DNA from 2 places in the Streptomyces sp. NBC_01304 genome. Region 2 is predicted to be linked to the other one. Evidence: riboswitches for the same ligand, from Rfam matches in the RefSeq annotation. Region 2 holds a riboswitch; the other holds the start of a gene.
What was found. Region 2 has a riboswitch for glycine ahead of gcvT (glycine cleavage system aminomethyltransferase GcvT). Riboswitches for the same ligand answer to the same signal wherever they lie in the genome.

Region 1: it holds a riboswitch for glycine, as region 2 does, so the genes downstream of both, gcvP (aminomethyl-transferring glycine dehydrogenase) here and gcvT (glycine cleavage system aminomethyltransferase GcvT) in region 2, are expected to answer to the same signal.

What each region holds. Positions count from the first base shown of each region.
Region 1 is NZ_CP109055.1:9,063,219-9,069,617, reverse strand. It holds gene gcvP (aminomethyl-transferring glycine dehydrogenase) at 1-2,260, opposite strand, end outside; glycine riboswitch at 2,321-2,453, opposite strand; glycine riboswitch at 2,454-2,549, opposite strand; gene OG430_RS40330 (PRC-barrel domain-containing protein) at 2,686-3,060, shown strand; gene OG430_RS40325 (DNA polymerase IV) at 3,142-4,563, opposite strand; gene OG430_RS40320 (MerR family transcriptional regulator) at 4,611-5,243, opposite strand; gene OG430_RS40315 (bifunctional nuclease family protein) at 5,416-5,889, opposite strand; gene ftsR (transcriptional regulator FtsR) at 5,946-6,399, opposite strand, start outside.
Region 2 is NZ_CP109055.1:3,847,407-3,853,805, reverse strand. It holds gene OG430_RS16690 (APC family permease) at 1-387, opposite strand, end outside; gene glyA (serine hydroxymethyltransferase) at 596-1,855, opposite strand; gene gcvH (glycine cleavage system protein GcvH) at 1,867-2,250, opposite strand; gene gcvT (glycine cleavage system aminomethyltransferase GcvT) at 2,324-3,460, opposite strand; glycine riboswitch at 3,496-3,615, opposite strand; glycine riboswitch at 3,616-3,715, opposite strand; gene OG430_RS16670 (AAA family ATPase) at 3,842-4,513, shown strand; gene OG430_RS16665 (hypothetical protein) at 4,609-5,337, opposite strand; gene OG430_RS16660 (hypothetical protein) at 5,391-6,185, opposite strand; gene OG430_RS16655 (enhanced serine sensitivity protein SseB) at 6,393-6,399, shown strand, end outside.

The DNA.
Region 1 (6,399 bases), 5.2 Mb from region 2:
AGATCGGCCCGACACCCGTCTCCGGGCCGGCGGCGGGCTGCAGCGGGTGGTTGGGCAGGTACGGCGCCAGGTGCTCGCGCACACCGACCGGACCGACACCGGGACCGCCGCCGCCGTGCGGGATGCAGAAGGTCTTGTGCAGGTTCAGATGCGAGACGTCGCCGCCGAAGTGCCCCGGCTTGGCAAGTCCCACAAGGGCGTTGAGGTTGGCGCCGTCCACGTAGACCTGACCGCCGGCCTCGTGCACCTGGGCGCAGATGTCGGCGACGTGCTCCTCGAACACACCGTGCGTCGAGGGGTACGTGATCATCAGCACGGCCAGCTCGTCGCGGTGCTTCTCGATCTTGGCGCGCAGGTCGTCGTAGGAGATCTCGCCGTCGTCGGCGGTCTTGACCACGACGACCTTCATGCCGGCCATCACGGCGCTCGCGGCGTTGGTGCCGTGCGCGGAGGACGGGATGAGGCAGATGGTGCGCTGGGTGTCGCCGTTGGCCCGGTGGTAGCCGCGTACGGCGAGCAGACCGGCGAGCTCGCCCTGCGAGCCGGCGTTGGGCTGCAGCGACACCTTGTCGTACCCGGTGACCGTCGCGAGCTGCTCCTCCAGCTCACGGATGAGCGTGAGGTAGCCCTGGGCCTGGTCGGCGGGCGCGAAGGGGTGCAGGCCGCCGAACTCGGGCCAGGTGACGGCCTCCATCTCGGTGGTGGCGTTGAGCTTCATCGTGCAGGAGCCGAGCGGGATCATGCCCCGGTCGAGCGCGTAGTCACGGTCGGAGAGGCGCCGCAGGTAGCGCAGCATCGCGGTCTCGGAGCGGTACTGGTGGAAGACCGGGTGCGTCAGGAACTCGTCGCCGCGCAGCAGGCCCTCGGGCAGCGTCTCGTCGGTGCTCGCGTCGAGCGCCTCGATGTCGGCCTCGGTCCCGAAGGCGGCCCAGACTGCGGCCAGTTGGGTACGCGTGGTGGTCTCGTCACAGGAGACAGAGACGTGGTCGGCGTCGATCAGGTGCAGGTTGACCCCGCCCTCACGGGCGGCGGCGACGACCTCGGCGGCCCGCTCCGGCACCCGGGCGGTCAGGGTGTCGAAGTAGTTGCCGTGCACGATCTCGACGCCACCGGCCTTGAGCCCCTCGGCGAGGATCGCGGCGTAACGGTGGGTGCGGCGCGCGATGTCCTTGAGGCCCTCGGGCCCGTGGTACACGGCGTACATGCCGGCCATGACGGCGAGCAGCACCTGGGCGGTACAGATGTTGCTGGTGGCCTTCTCCCGGCGGATGTGCTGCTCGCGGGTCTGCAGCGCCAGGCGGTACGCCTTGTTGCCGTCGGCGTCGACGGAGACCCCGACGAGGCGCCCCGGCAGGCTGCGCGCGAACTTCTCACGGACGGCCATGTAACCGGCGTGCGGTCCACCGAAGCCCATCGGCACACCGAAGCGCTGCGAGGTACCGACGGCGATGTCCGCGCCGAGCTCGCCGGGCGAGGTGAGCAGGGTCAGCGCGAGCAGATCGGCGGAGACGGTGACGATCGCACCGAGCTCGTGGGCCTGCTCGATGAGGGGCTTCAGATCGCGCACGGCGCCCGAGGCACCGGGGTACTGCAGCAGCACGCCGAAGACGCCGCGCTCGGCGATCTCGGTCGGAATGCCGGCGGACAGGTCCGCGACGACGACCTCGACGCCGGTCGGCTCGGCACGCGTCTCGATCACGGCGATGGTCTGCGGCAGGGCGTCGGCGTCGATCAGGAAGACACCGCCCTTGACCTTGCCGACGCGGCGGGCGAGCGCCATGGCCTCGGCGGCCGCGGTGCCCTCGTCGAGCAGCGAGGCACCCGAGGTGGGCAGCCCAGTCAGGTCGGCGACCACGGTCTGGAAGTTGAGCAGCGCCTCGAGGCGGCCCTGCGAGATCTCCGGCTGGTACGGCGTGTAGGCCGTGTACCAGGCCGGGTTCTCCATGACGTTGCGCAGGATCACCGGCGGCGTGAAGGTGCCGTAGTAACCGAGGCCGATCATCGGGGCCAGGACCTGGTTGCGGTCCGCGAACGCGCGCAGCTCGGCGAGGACTTCGGCCTCGGTGCGCTCCGCGGGCAGTCCGAGGGCCTCGGCGCTCTTGATCACATCCGGGACCGCGGCCGCGGTCAGCTCGTCGAGCGAGCCGTACCCGACCTGGGCGAGCATCTTGGCGCGCGCCTCGGCATCGGGGCCGATGTGGCGCTGCTCGAAGGGGATGCCACGCTCCAGCTGGGCGAGCGGAATGCGGTTGGCGGTCATGAGTGAGGCCTCCTGGTCGATGCGACCTGCGAGGGGTACCACGGCGCGGGTACCCGGACGGCCTCCCCCTCTGTCATCTCAACCTGAGAGTTTCGCCGGCCCGCCAGGCAAAACCAGGCATGCCGACTTGCACCGTCGGTGAGGAGGGGATTCGAACATTCCGCCCGATGCCCGCCCTGCTTTCCAGAGTGACCTCGCCCGCGCGGTACAGGGGCCTGAGAGATTCCGGGGAGGAGTTGCTCCTTCGGCGCCCCCGGTGATGGCCGGGGAACTCTCCCGCACGGGGTCAGCAGCTGCGAGCCAGCCTACCGTGTGCCCACCTACCTGCGAGGACCACCCGGACAGCGGATCAACCTTCGAGTGGCCGTCACCCAGAATGTGCTCTTTTGTAGGGGATACGGATGGTGTGACGTGTTGGAGGGACCGTGCAGACCGATATCGATCCCCGCAGCTTGATCGGACGCAAGGCGTACGACCGCAAGGGCACCAAACTCGGCACGGTCGACGAGGTCTACCTCGACGATGCCACCGGCACCCCGGAGTGGGCGGCGATACGCACGGGCCTGTTCAGCAGGGACGCCTTTGTCCCCCTGGAGCCCAGCGAACTGGTCGAGGGAACACTGCGTGTCCCGTTCGAACGCGCCCTCATCAAGGACGCCCCCGACTTCGGCGTCGGCCGCCACCTCTCCCCCGAGCAGGAACTGCAGCTCTACCACCACTACGGCCTCGACGTCGCCGCCCCCGCCGAGACCCCGCCGGACCGCGACTTCGGGCGCATCGCCGGCTCCGAGGAAGCCTGACTCCCCGCTCACACGCCCGCGAGGGGGCTGCTGGGGACTCACCCCCGCAACGCCCACCCCGGCGCCGCACGCCGTCGAAGGTCAAGCCCCGGTACGCGCCTTCTCGACCACGTCCGGCACGGCGACCAACGGCAGCGGCTCGGCCGGCTCCAGCTCAGGATCATCGGTCCTGAAGGTCCGCACCCGCCCGGGCACCGACCCCGGCGTCTCGAACCGCACCGTGACCCGCCCCAGCCCGCTTCCCTGCACCCACCCGTGCCCGAACTCGCCGTGCCGCACATCGTGCCCGGCATGCCAGCGCCGCTCCGCGGGACCCGCCTCCGGCTCAGCGGAGCCCTTCCCCACGTCGTCCCGCTGCGTGTCCTCGGCCGACGTCCCACCCCCGCGCATCCCGTTCTCCTCGTCCCCCTGGACCATGAGCCCGGACTGCACCTGAGCCTGCGCGAACAGATCCTCCTGGGTGTAGTCCGCGAGCCCGCTGACCCCGACCCCGAGCAGCCGCACCCCGCCCGTGGTGTCCACTGACTCCAGGAGCCGAGCCGCCGCCTCCCGCACCACGGCAGGGTCGTCCGTCGGCCCGCGCAGCGTCTCCGACCGGGTCAGCGTCGAGAAGTCGTACCGCCTGACCTTCAGCACCACGGTCCGCCCGGACCGCTCCGCGGCCCGCAACCGCTGCACACACCGCTCCGCGAGCCGCGCCACCTCGAGCCTGACCCGCACCCGGTCGTGGATGTCCACGTCGAAGGTGTCCTCGACCGAGACGGACTTGGTGTCCCGCTCGGCCACCACGGGCCGCTCGTCGTGCGCCAGCGCCATCGCGTACAGATGCCCGCCGTGCGCCTTCCCGAGCAGCCGTACGAGCTCGTCCTGGCCCGCCCCGGCGATCTCCTCGATCGTCGTGATCCCGGCCCGCCGCAGATGGTCCCCGGTCGCAGGACCGACGCCCGGCAGCGTACGCACCGACATCGGCCCGAGCAGTGCCCGCTCGGTGCCCGGCTCGATCAGCCGCAGCCCGTCGGGCTTGGCCTCCTCCGAAGCGATCTTCGCCAGCATCTTGGACGCGGCAAGTCCGACCGACCCGGTCAACCCCGTCACGACCCGTATGTCCGCCCGCAGCCGCTCCCCCACCGCCCGCGCCGAGGCCTCGTCCCAGGCCACGTCCCCGGCCTCCAGGTCGACGAAGGCCTCATCCAGACTCAGCGGCTCGACCAGCGGCGACAGCTCCCGCAGCAACGTCATGACCTGCTCACTGATCTCGCGGTACAGCCCGAAGCGCGGCACCAGATAGGCGGCATTCGGTGCCAGCCGCCGCGCCTGCCCCATGGGCATCGCCGAATGCACCCCGAACCGACGCGCTTCGTACGAGGCCGTCGCGACCACCCCACGCGGCCCGAGCCCACCCACGACCACGGCTTTTCCGCGCAGGCTGGGCTTGGCTGCCTGCTCCGCGGAGGCGAAGAAGGCATCCATGTCCAGATGCAGAATCGTGGGCGCCGATCTCACAAGACCGATGCTGCCCTACGCCACTGACAATGCCGCCGCTCGCGCGCTCACCCGGCGCGGTTGCGCCGCCGCGCCAGCTCGTCGGCGGGGTTGTGGCCGACCAGCGTCTCCCCGGTGTCCACACGCTCGCCATGGAGCTGCGACAGGGCCGCTTCCACGTCCCGCCACACCACGCCCACCGCGATCCCGAAGATCCCCTGACCGCCCTGGAGCAGGTCGACGACCTCGTCGGGCGAGGTGCACTCGTACACGGTCGCGCCGTCGCTCATGAGCGTCAGCCGCTCCAGGTCGGCGAATCCGCGGTCCCGGAGGTGCTGGACCGTGGTGCGGATGTTCTGGAGCGACACCCCGGTGTCCAGGAACCGCTTCACGATCTTCAGAACGACCACGTCGCGGAAGCTGTAGAGCCGCTGGCTCCCCGACCCGTACGCGGGCCGGACGCTGGGCTCCACCAATCCGGTGCGCGCCCAGTAGTCGAGCTGACGATAGGTGATCCCGGCGGCGGCGCACGCCGTCGGTCCCCGGTAACCGATCTCCTCGGACACCGCACCGTCGCTGCCCTGCACCACCGCAGGCAGCTTCGGAGCGTGACCGGCCGCATTGCCATGGAGCGGATACGGACCGCCCACCCCCAGACTCCGTCCGGGGCCCCCTGCCGTGCCGTCGCCGCTGCTTCTCACGCCGACCTCCGTCCTTGACCTGCCTTCTCGACGGTAGGCAGTACCCAGGAGCACGTCAACGAACGCCACGCTCGGCACACCGAGTGATAATCACCCTGAGAGTGGTTTCCCGTGCCCTACCGCGGGGAAAGGCTAGCCGAATGGTCCGACAGGCCCGTTTGAGCCGAGATGCTCACTGGCTGTTGGTACCGAAGTCCTCGGGCGAGATCTGGTCGAGGAACTCGCGGAATTTCTCCACCTCGTCCTCCTGCTCGTCCGGGATCGCGATGCCCGCATCGTCGAGCACCCCGTCACTGCCGTAGATGGGGGTTCCCGTGCGCAGGGCCAGCGCTATGGCGTCGGAGGGCCGGGCGCTGACCTCGACCCCGCTGGCGAAGACCAGCTCCGCGTAGAACACGCCTTCACGCAGGTCCGTGATCCGCACTTCGGTGAGCTCCTGGCCCACGGCCTCCAGCACGTCCTTGAACAGGTCGTGCGTCAGCGGCCTGGCTGGTGCCATGCCCTGCTGTGCGAAGGCGATCGCGGTCGCCTCCCCTGGTCCGATCCAGATGGGGAGGTATCGATCGCCTCCCACTTCACGCAGGAGCACGATCGGTTGGTTGGAGGGCATTTCGACCCGGACACCGACAACGTCGAGCTCATTCACACAGCAACCCTAGGACCTGCGCGGCAGGTTTGGGTAGTCGGGTACCCGCTGAGTGCCTACGGGCGTACCCTGAGCGCCGCCTGCACAAGAGCGGCATGCAGCCGTCCCGTGAGTCCGGCAAGCTCCTGGGCCCGCGCCTCGGCACGGGTCCTGGTCTGCGGATTGCGGTGCCGGCGCAGCGGCGCGAGCACCTGATCGACCAGACCCGCCTCGCGCTCGGCCGATGCCTTGATCCCACGAAGATGGCGCGGTTCGATGCCGAATCTTCCGAGCTCCGCCACGAGTTTGGCGATCTGCACGGCCTCGATGTCGTAACCGTCCTCGACCGTGGGAGCGATGAGCCCGTACGACTCCCATTCGTCGAGTGCTTCCTCGCCGACCTGGGCCGCCGCCAGGAGCTCCGCACGACCGACCCGGGCGGCGGTCCGCGCCTCGGCCTCGGCCGCCTCGCCGGAGTCATCCAGAGTCGCGCGCTGCTGTTCCGCGGGCAGCGGCGGCGCCTGCTCACCG
Region 2 (6,399 bases):
GCCGTTCTCGACCAGGCCCTTGGCCCAGCCGAAGTTCCAGGACGCCATGTACTGGGTGGAGGCGATCGACTCGATCGGGATGAGCGCCGCGATCGCGATCCAGCAGGCCCAGCCGGTCATGAAGCCGAGCACCGGGCCGTGCGAGATGGAGCCGAAGCGGGCCATCGAGCCGGGCAGCGGGTAGGCCGCGCCCACCTCGGCGTACGACATGGCGATCATGCCGATGAAGACGGCACCGATCACCCAGGCGATGATGGCGGCGGGCCCCGCGACCGTTGCGGCCTGGCCCGCTCCGAAGAGCCAGCCGGAGCCGAAGATCGAGCCGAGGCCGATCATGATGAGGGCGAAGAGGCTCAGCCCCTTGCGATTCGCCGCACTCATATCCATGGGTTGCGTACCGTCCTAGTCCGTCGTGGCTCCGCCCAGGAGACGGAGCCTTATATAGACCGTATTTGCGCTCTTTTGAGGATTGCTCCGCTCTTCGGCCAGGATCCGTGGGTCCAAGGTCACAGCAAAGGGCCCGCCCTGTGGATAACCACCGGGCGGGCCCTTGTGCCCATGCGTCTTACGGCAAGGCGTTTTACAGCGAGGTGTTCTACAGCGACGGGTACAGCGGGTGCTTGGCCGCCAGCGCCGACACCCGAGCGGCCAGCGCCTTCGCGTCGTACGTCGGCTTCAGCGCCTCCGCGATGACATCCGCGACCTCACGGAAGTCCTCGGCCTGGAAACCACGGGTCGCCAGCGCCGGCGTACCGATGCGCAGACCCGAGGTCACCATGGGCGGCCGCGGGTCGTTCGGGACCGCGTTCCGGTTGACCGTGATGCCGACCTCGTGGAGCCGGTCCTCGGCCTGCTGGCCGTCGAGCTCCGAGTTGCGCAGGTCGACGAGGACCAGGTGCACGTCCGTACCGCCGGACAGCACGTCGACGCCCGCCTCGCGCGCGTCCGGAGCCGTAAGCCGCTCGGCGAGGAGCTGCGCGCCCTCGATCGTGCGGGCCTGGCGCTCCTTGAAGTCGTCCGTGGCGGCGACCTTGAAGGAGACCGCCTTGGCCGCGATGACGTGCTCCAGCGGACCGCCCTGGAAGCCCGGGAAGACCGCCGAGTTGAGCTTCTTCGCGAAGGTCTTGTCCCGGGCCAGGATGATGCCGCCGCGCGGACCGCCGAGGGTCTTGTGCGTGGTGGAGGTGACCACGTCCGCGAACGGCACCGGGTTGGGGTGCAGACCCGCGGCCACCAGGCCGGCGAAGTGCGCCATGTCGACCCAGAGGTACGCCTCGACCTCGTCCGCGATCCGGCGGAACTCGGCGAAGTCCAGCTGGCGCGGGTACGCCGACCAGCCCGCGATGATCACCTTGGGGCGGTGCTCCTTGGCGAGGCGCTCGACCTCGGCCATGTCCACCAGGCCGTTGTCGTCGACGTGGTACGCGACCACGTCGAACTGCTTGCCGGAGAAGTTCAGGCGCATGCCGTGCGTGAGGTGACCGCCGTGCGCCAGGTCCAGGCCCAGGATCGTGTCGCCGGGTTGGGCGATGGCGAACAGCGCGGCCTGGTTGGCCGAGGCGCCCGAGTGCGGCTGCACATTGGCGTACTCGGCGCCGAACAGCTCCTTGACCCGGTCGATCGCGATCTGCTCGGTCACGTCCACGTGCTCGCAGCCGCCGTAGTAGCGGCGGCCCGGGTAGCCCTCGGCGTACTTGTTGGTGAGGACGGTGCCCTGCGCCTCCATGACCGCGACCGGAGCGAAGTTCTCCGAGGCGATCATCTCGAGCGTGGACTGCTGACGGTGCAGCTCGGCGTCGACCGCGGCGGCCACTTCCGGGTCGAGCTCGTGCAGCGGGGTGTTGAGAACAGACATGGGCTCGGTCCTCACTCGCCGGTCTCGGCGAACTTGGTGTACTCGTCCGCGGAGAGCAGGCCCTCCGGCTCACCGGAGATGCGCACCTTGAACAGCCAACCACCCTCGAACGGGGCGGAGTTGACCAGCGCCGGGTCGTCCACGACGTCCTGGTTGATCTCGGTGACCTCGCCGTTGACGGGGGAGTACAGGTCGCTGACCGACTTGGTGGACTCCAGCTCGCCGCAGCTCTCACCGGCCTCGACTTCGGCGCCGACCTCGGGAAGCTGCACGAAGACCACGTCGCCGAGCGCGTTCGCCGCGTGCTCCGTGATGCCGACCGTCGCCACGCCGTCCTCGGCGGGCGTCAGCCACTCGTGCTCCTTGCTGTAGCGCAGCTGCGCGGGGTTGCTCATGGCCTGAATTCTCCTGTACGCGGGGGAGTGCTGGTGGACGAGGGAAAAGTACGGAAGCTGTGGAAGGTCAGGGTCACTTCTGGCGCTTGTAGAAGGGCAGAGCGACGACCTCGTACGGCTCGTGGGTGCCGCGGATGTCGACGCCGACGCCCTTGCTGCCCGGCTCCGCGTGCGCGGCATCGACGTACGCGATGGCGATCGGCTTGCCGAGCGTCGGGGACGGGGCACCGGACGTGATCTCACCGATGACCTCGCCGTCGGCTCCGCCCATGGCAGTTACAGACATGCCCGCGCGCGGGACCCGGCGGCCCTCGGCGATCAGGCCGACGAGCTTGCGCGGCGGCGCCGTCTCGGCACGCTCGGCGGCGGCCGCGAGCGCCGCCCGCCCCACGAAGTCCTCGGAGTGCGAGGTCTTCTCGAACTTGACGACCCGGCCGAGCCCGGCGTCGAACGGCGTCAGCTCCGCCGTCAGCTCGTGCCCGTACAGCGGCATGCCCGCCTCCAGGCGCAGCGTGTCCCGGCAGGAGAGGCCGGCGGGCACCAGGCCCACGGGCGCGCCCGCCGCCATCAGCGCCTGCCACAGCTGCTCCGCGTGCGCCGGGTCGACGAACAGCTCGAAGCCGTCCTCGCCGGTGTACCCGGTGCGGGCGATCAGCGCGGGCACGCCCGCGACGGTGCCGGGCAGGCCCGCGTAGTACTTGAGGCCGTCCAGATCGGCGTCCGTGAGTGACTTCAGGATGCCGGGGGACTCGGGGCCCTGGACGGCGAGCAGCGCGTACGCGTCGCGGTCGTCGCGGACCTCGGCGTCGAAGCCCTCGACGCGGGCGGTGAGCGCGTCGAGCACGACCTGCGCGTTGGAGGCGTTGGCGACGACCATGTACTCGGTCTCGGCGAGGCGGTAGACGATCAGGTCGTCCAGGATGCCGCCGTCCTCGGCCACGATCATGGTGTAGCGGGCGCGGCCGACACCGACCGAGCCGATGTTGCCGACGAGCGCGAAGTTCAGGAAGTCCGCGGCGGCGGAGCCGATCACGGCGATCTCGCCCATGTGCGAGAGGTCGAAGAGTCCGGCCTTCGTACGGACGGCGTTGTGCTCGTCACGCTCGCTGCCGTACCGCAGCGGCATGTCCCAGCCCGCGAAATCGGTCATGGTCGCGCCCAGTGCACGATGCACGGCATCGAGGGCGGTGAGACGGGGGACAGTGCTCATAAGTGTGGCTCCCAGGGCATGACTGGCGAGGTCGATCCTCCCCATCTGTCATAAACCTGAGAGGTTCACCACGCCCGCACGTATCAAGTACGCATCTGGGGGCGCGGCTTGCACCTTGGGTGGAGCCACGGCTGCGGCCCGCTTTTCAGATCTGCCTCGCCCGCGCGGTAACTGGGCCTGAGAGATTCAAGGGAGGGACTTGCTCCTTCGGCGCCCCAGCCCGACGACGTCTGGGGGCTCTCCCGCGCGGATTCAAGCGGCCGGTATGCAGTTGGCGGGCACATCATTGCACGTCTTCGGGGGACGTAATGAGGTTGTGCCGCATTACCGGCTCTTTACACTCGTCGTCAGAGAGTTACGTGAACGGCATCGGGGAGGACGATCACGTTGCAGAGAACCAGCGCGTACGCGACCACCACCGGGGTCGCCATACCGAAGCAGGCGGGCGCGCCCGCACGAGAGGCCGTGGGCGGCGCTGGCCCTGTGGTGCGTGACCTCCGGGACAGGGCGGGACGCACCCCCCGCCGGCTCTTCTTCGCCGAGGGCGACCTGGTCGTCGTCTCCGGACTGCCCGGCAGCGGCAAGACCACCTTGATCAAGCGGGCGGTCGCCGCTCCTCGTCTCGACTCGCAGGACGCCCGGGACCGCTGGGCGGACCGCATGCCCAGGCTCCTTCCGTACGCCGTCTACCGTCCGCTGGTCCGCCTCGCCCACTTCGCCGGACTGCGCCGGGCACTGCGCTCGGGCGCGAGCGTCGTCGTGCACGACTGCGGTACGCAGACGTGGGTGCGGCGGTGGCTGGCCCGGGAGGCCGCCCGCCGGGGCAAGGGCCTGCACCTGCTGCTGCTCGACGTGGACAAGACCACCGCACTGGCCGGGATGCGCGAGCGCGGCCGGGGCGTCTCGCGTTACGCCTTCGCCCGCCACCGCAGGGCGGTCCGCCGCCTGGTGGGCGACGCCGAGCGGGGCCGGATCCCGGCGGGCTGCGCCTCGGCGGTGCTGCTCGACCGCGATGCGGTGGACACGCTGCAGGGGATCACCTTCGGCGGCTGACCGGACGCCGGTGACGTACCGGCAGCAGGCAGAAAACCAACGACAAGGGACCCCGCACCTGTCAGGTGCGGGGTCCCTGCGTTCAGCGGCTGCCGCTACTTCAGGCCCGGGATGAGCCCCGCCAGCGGGTTGGCCGGCGGCGTCAGGCCCGGGATGGCGGGCGTCGCGGCCGGCGGCATCAGGCCGGGGATGGGCAGCAGGTTGGGCAGCGCGGGCAGGCCGGCCGGCGGCTTCAGGCCGCCCAGGATCGCCGACAGGTCGATGCCGAGGTTGCCGAGGCCGACCTGGAGCACCAGGTCGATGGCGAGCTTCGGGACCAGCTGGAGGGACGCGACGAGCTTCAGGACGTCGCCGCCGGTCGCGGCCTTCACCAGGACGTCGACCTCGGTCTTGAGGGCCGCCTTCGCCTTGGCGATGGCCTCCTTCTTCTTGTCGTCGTCCGCCTTCTTGGCGGCGGCCGCCGCGTCCTTGGCCGGCTCGGCCGCGGTGTCGGCGGGCGGCATGGCGGCGGGGTCGGTGACCGGCGGCTCCGGCTCGGCGTCCTTGGTGGTGGAGAACACCTCGTCCAGGGCGGCGTACACCGCACGCTGGTCGCCGGCGTCGGCCTTGCCGGAGGAGGTGCGCGAGGCGAACTTCTCGATCGCGGAGTAGAGCTTGTCGATGCTCCGCTCGACGCGCACCGCGCGCTCGTCCTCACCGGCCCGGGCGGCGGCCACGCGGTCGGGGTCGTTGGCCGCCATGGCGGGGGCCGCGGCGAGGGCGACCGTGCCGGCGGAGAGGGACACGGAGACGGCGAGGGCGACGAGGGTTCTGCTGACCTGCATGGTGAATTCCCTTCAGGGGGTGGGGGGTTGGGGTGTTTCGGGCGTACGGAGGATCAGTGCAGGCCGGGGAAGGCCGGGGGGAACGCGGGCGGCGCGGGCGGCAGGCCCGGCCAGGCGGGAGGCGGCGTGGCCGGCAAGGAAGGCCAGGCGGGCGGTGTGGCGGGCAGGGACGGCCAGGCGGGCGTCGACGGGGGAGTGGGCGTGGCCGGCCATGCGGGCAGGGCGGGCGGCACGGTCGGCGTCTGAGGCGTCTGAGGCGTCTGAGGCGTCGTCGCGGGAGCGGTCGGAGTCGTGGGCCCGGTGGGGTCCGCCGGGTCGGGCAGCGTGGGCATCTTGTCGATGTACTCGTCGAGCCCCACCGCGCTCAGCAGGTCCGTGACGAGCTTCGGCACGGCCGCCTGGGAGATCCCGGCCGCGAGCCAGTCGCCCTCGCCCGCGGCGTTCACCAGGCGGTCGACCTCCTTCTTCAGCGCGATGCGCGCCGTGCCCGCGGGCCAGTCGCCGGGCCGCTGTCCGGGCGGCGCCTCGGCCAGCAGGCCGTCCGCCTCCGTCATGACCTGGTCGAGCTTGTCCTCGTCGACGATGTTGATGGCGGTCAGCGGCGAGTTCATGAGCTCGTCGATCGCCGCGAGCAGCGACTCCATGTCCCGCGCGGTCCGGGGCATCGAGGGACGCCCGGCCACGCTCGAGTCGCCGGTGGCGGCGGGTGCCGCAGCCATCGCCGGTGCCGTGCCCATGACGCCGAGGGCGAGCGCGCCGCACAGGGACGCGCTGACGGCGAGCGAGGCGGCGGTGCGCGGTCCCGGCGATCTCCGCGCCGATGCCGACGCCGATCTCTGCGCTCTCATCAGAGAGTCCCTTCTGAGGTTGATCTGTGATGGGGATCTGCGGTTGATATCTGCGGTTGGTACTACGCACACCCTCGAAGCGCCCACCACGCACCGCAACCGGACAGCAACTCAGCGTGTCCATTTGGGTGCACCCCGGCGCCGCCCGGGGGTGCGGCGTTAGGGTTTCGGCGCAGGCAAGGCGGTCGCGAGCAGGTGGTTGAAGAGATGGACA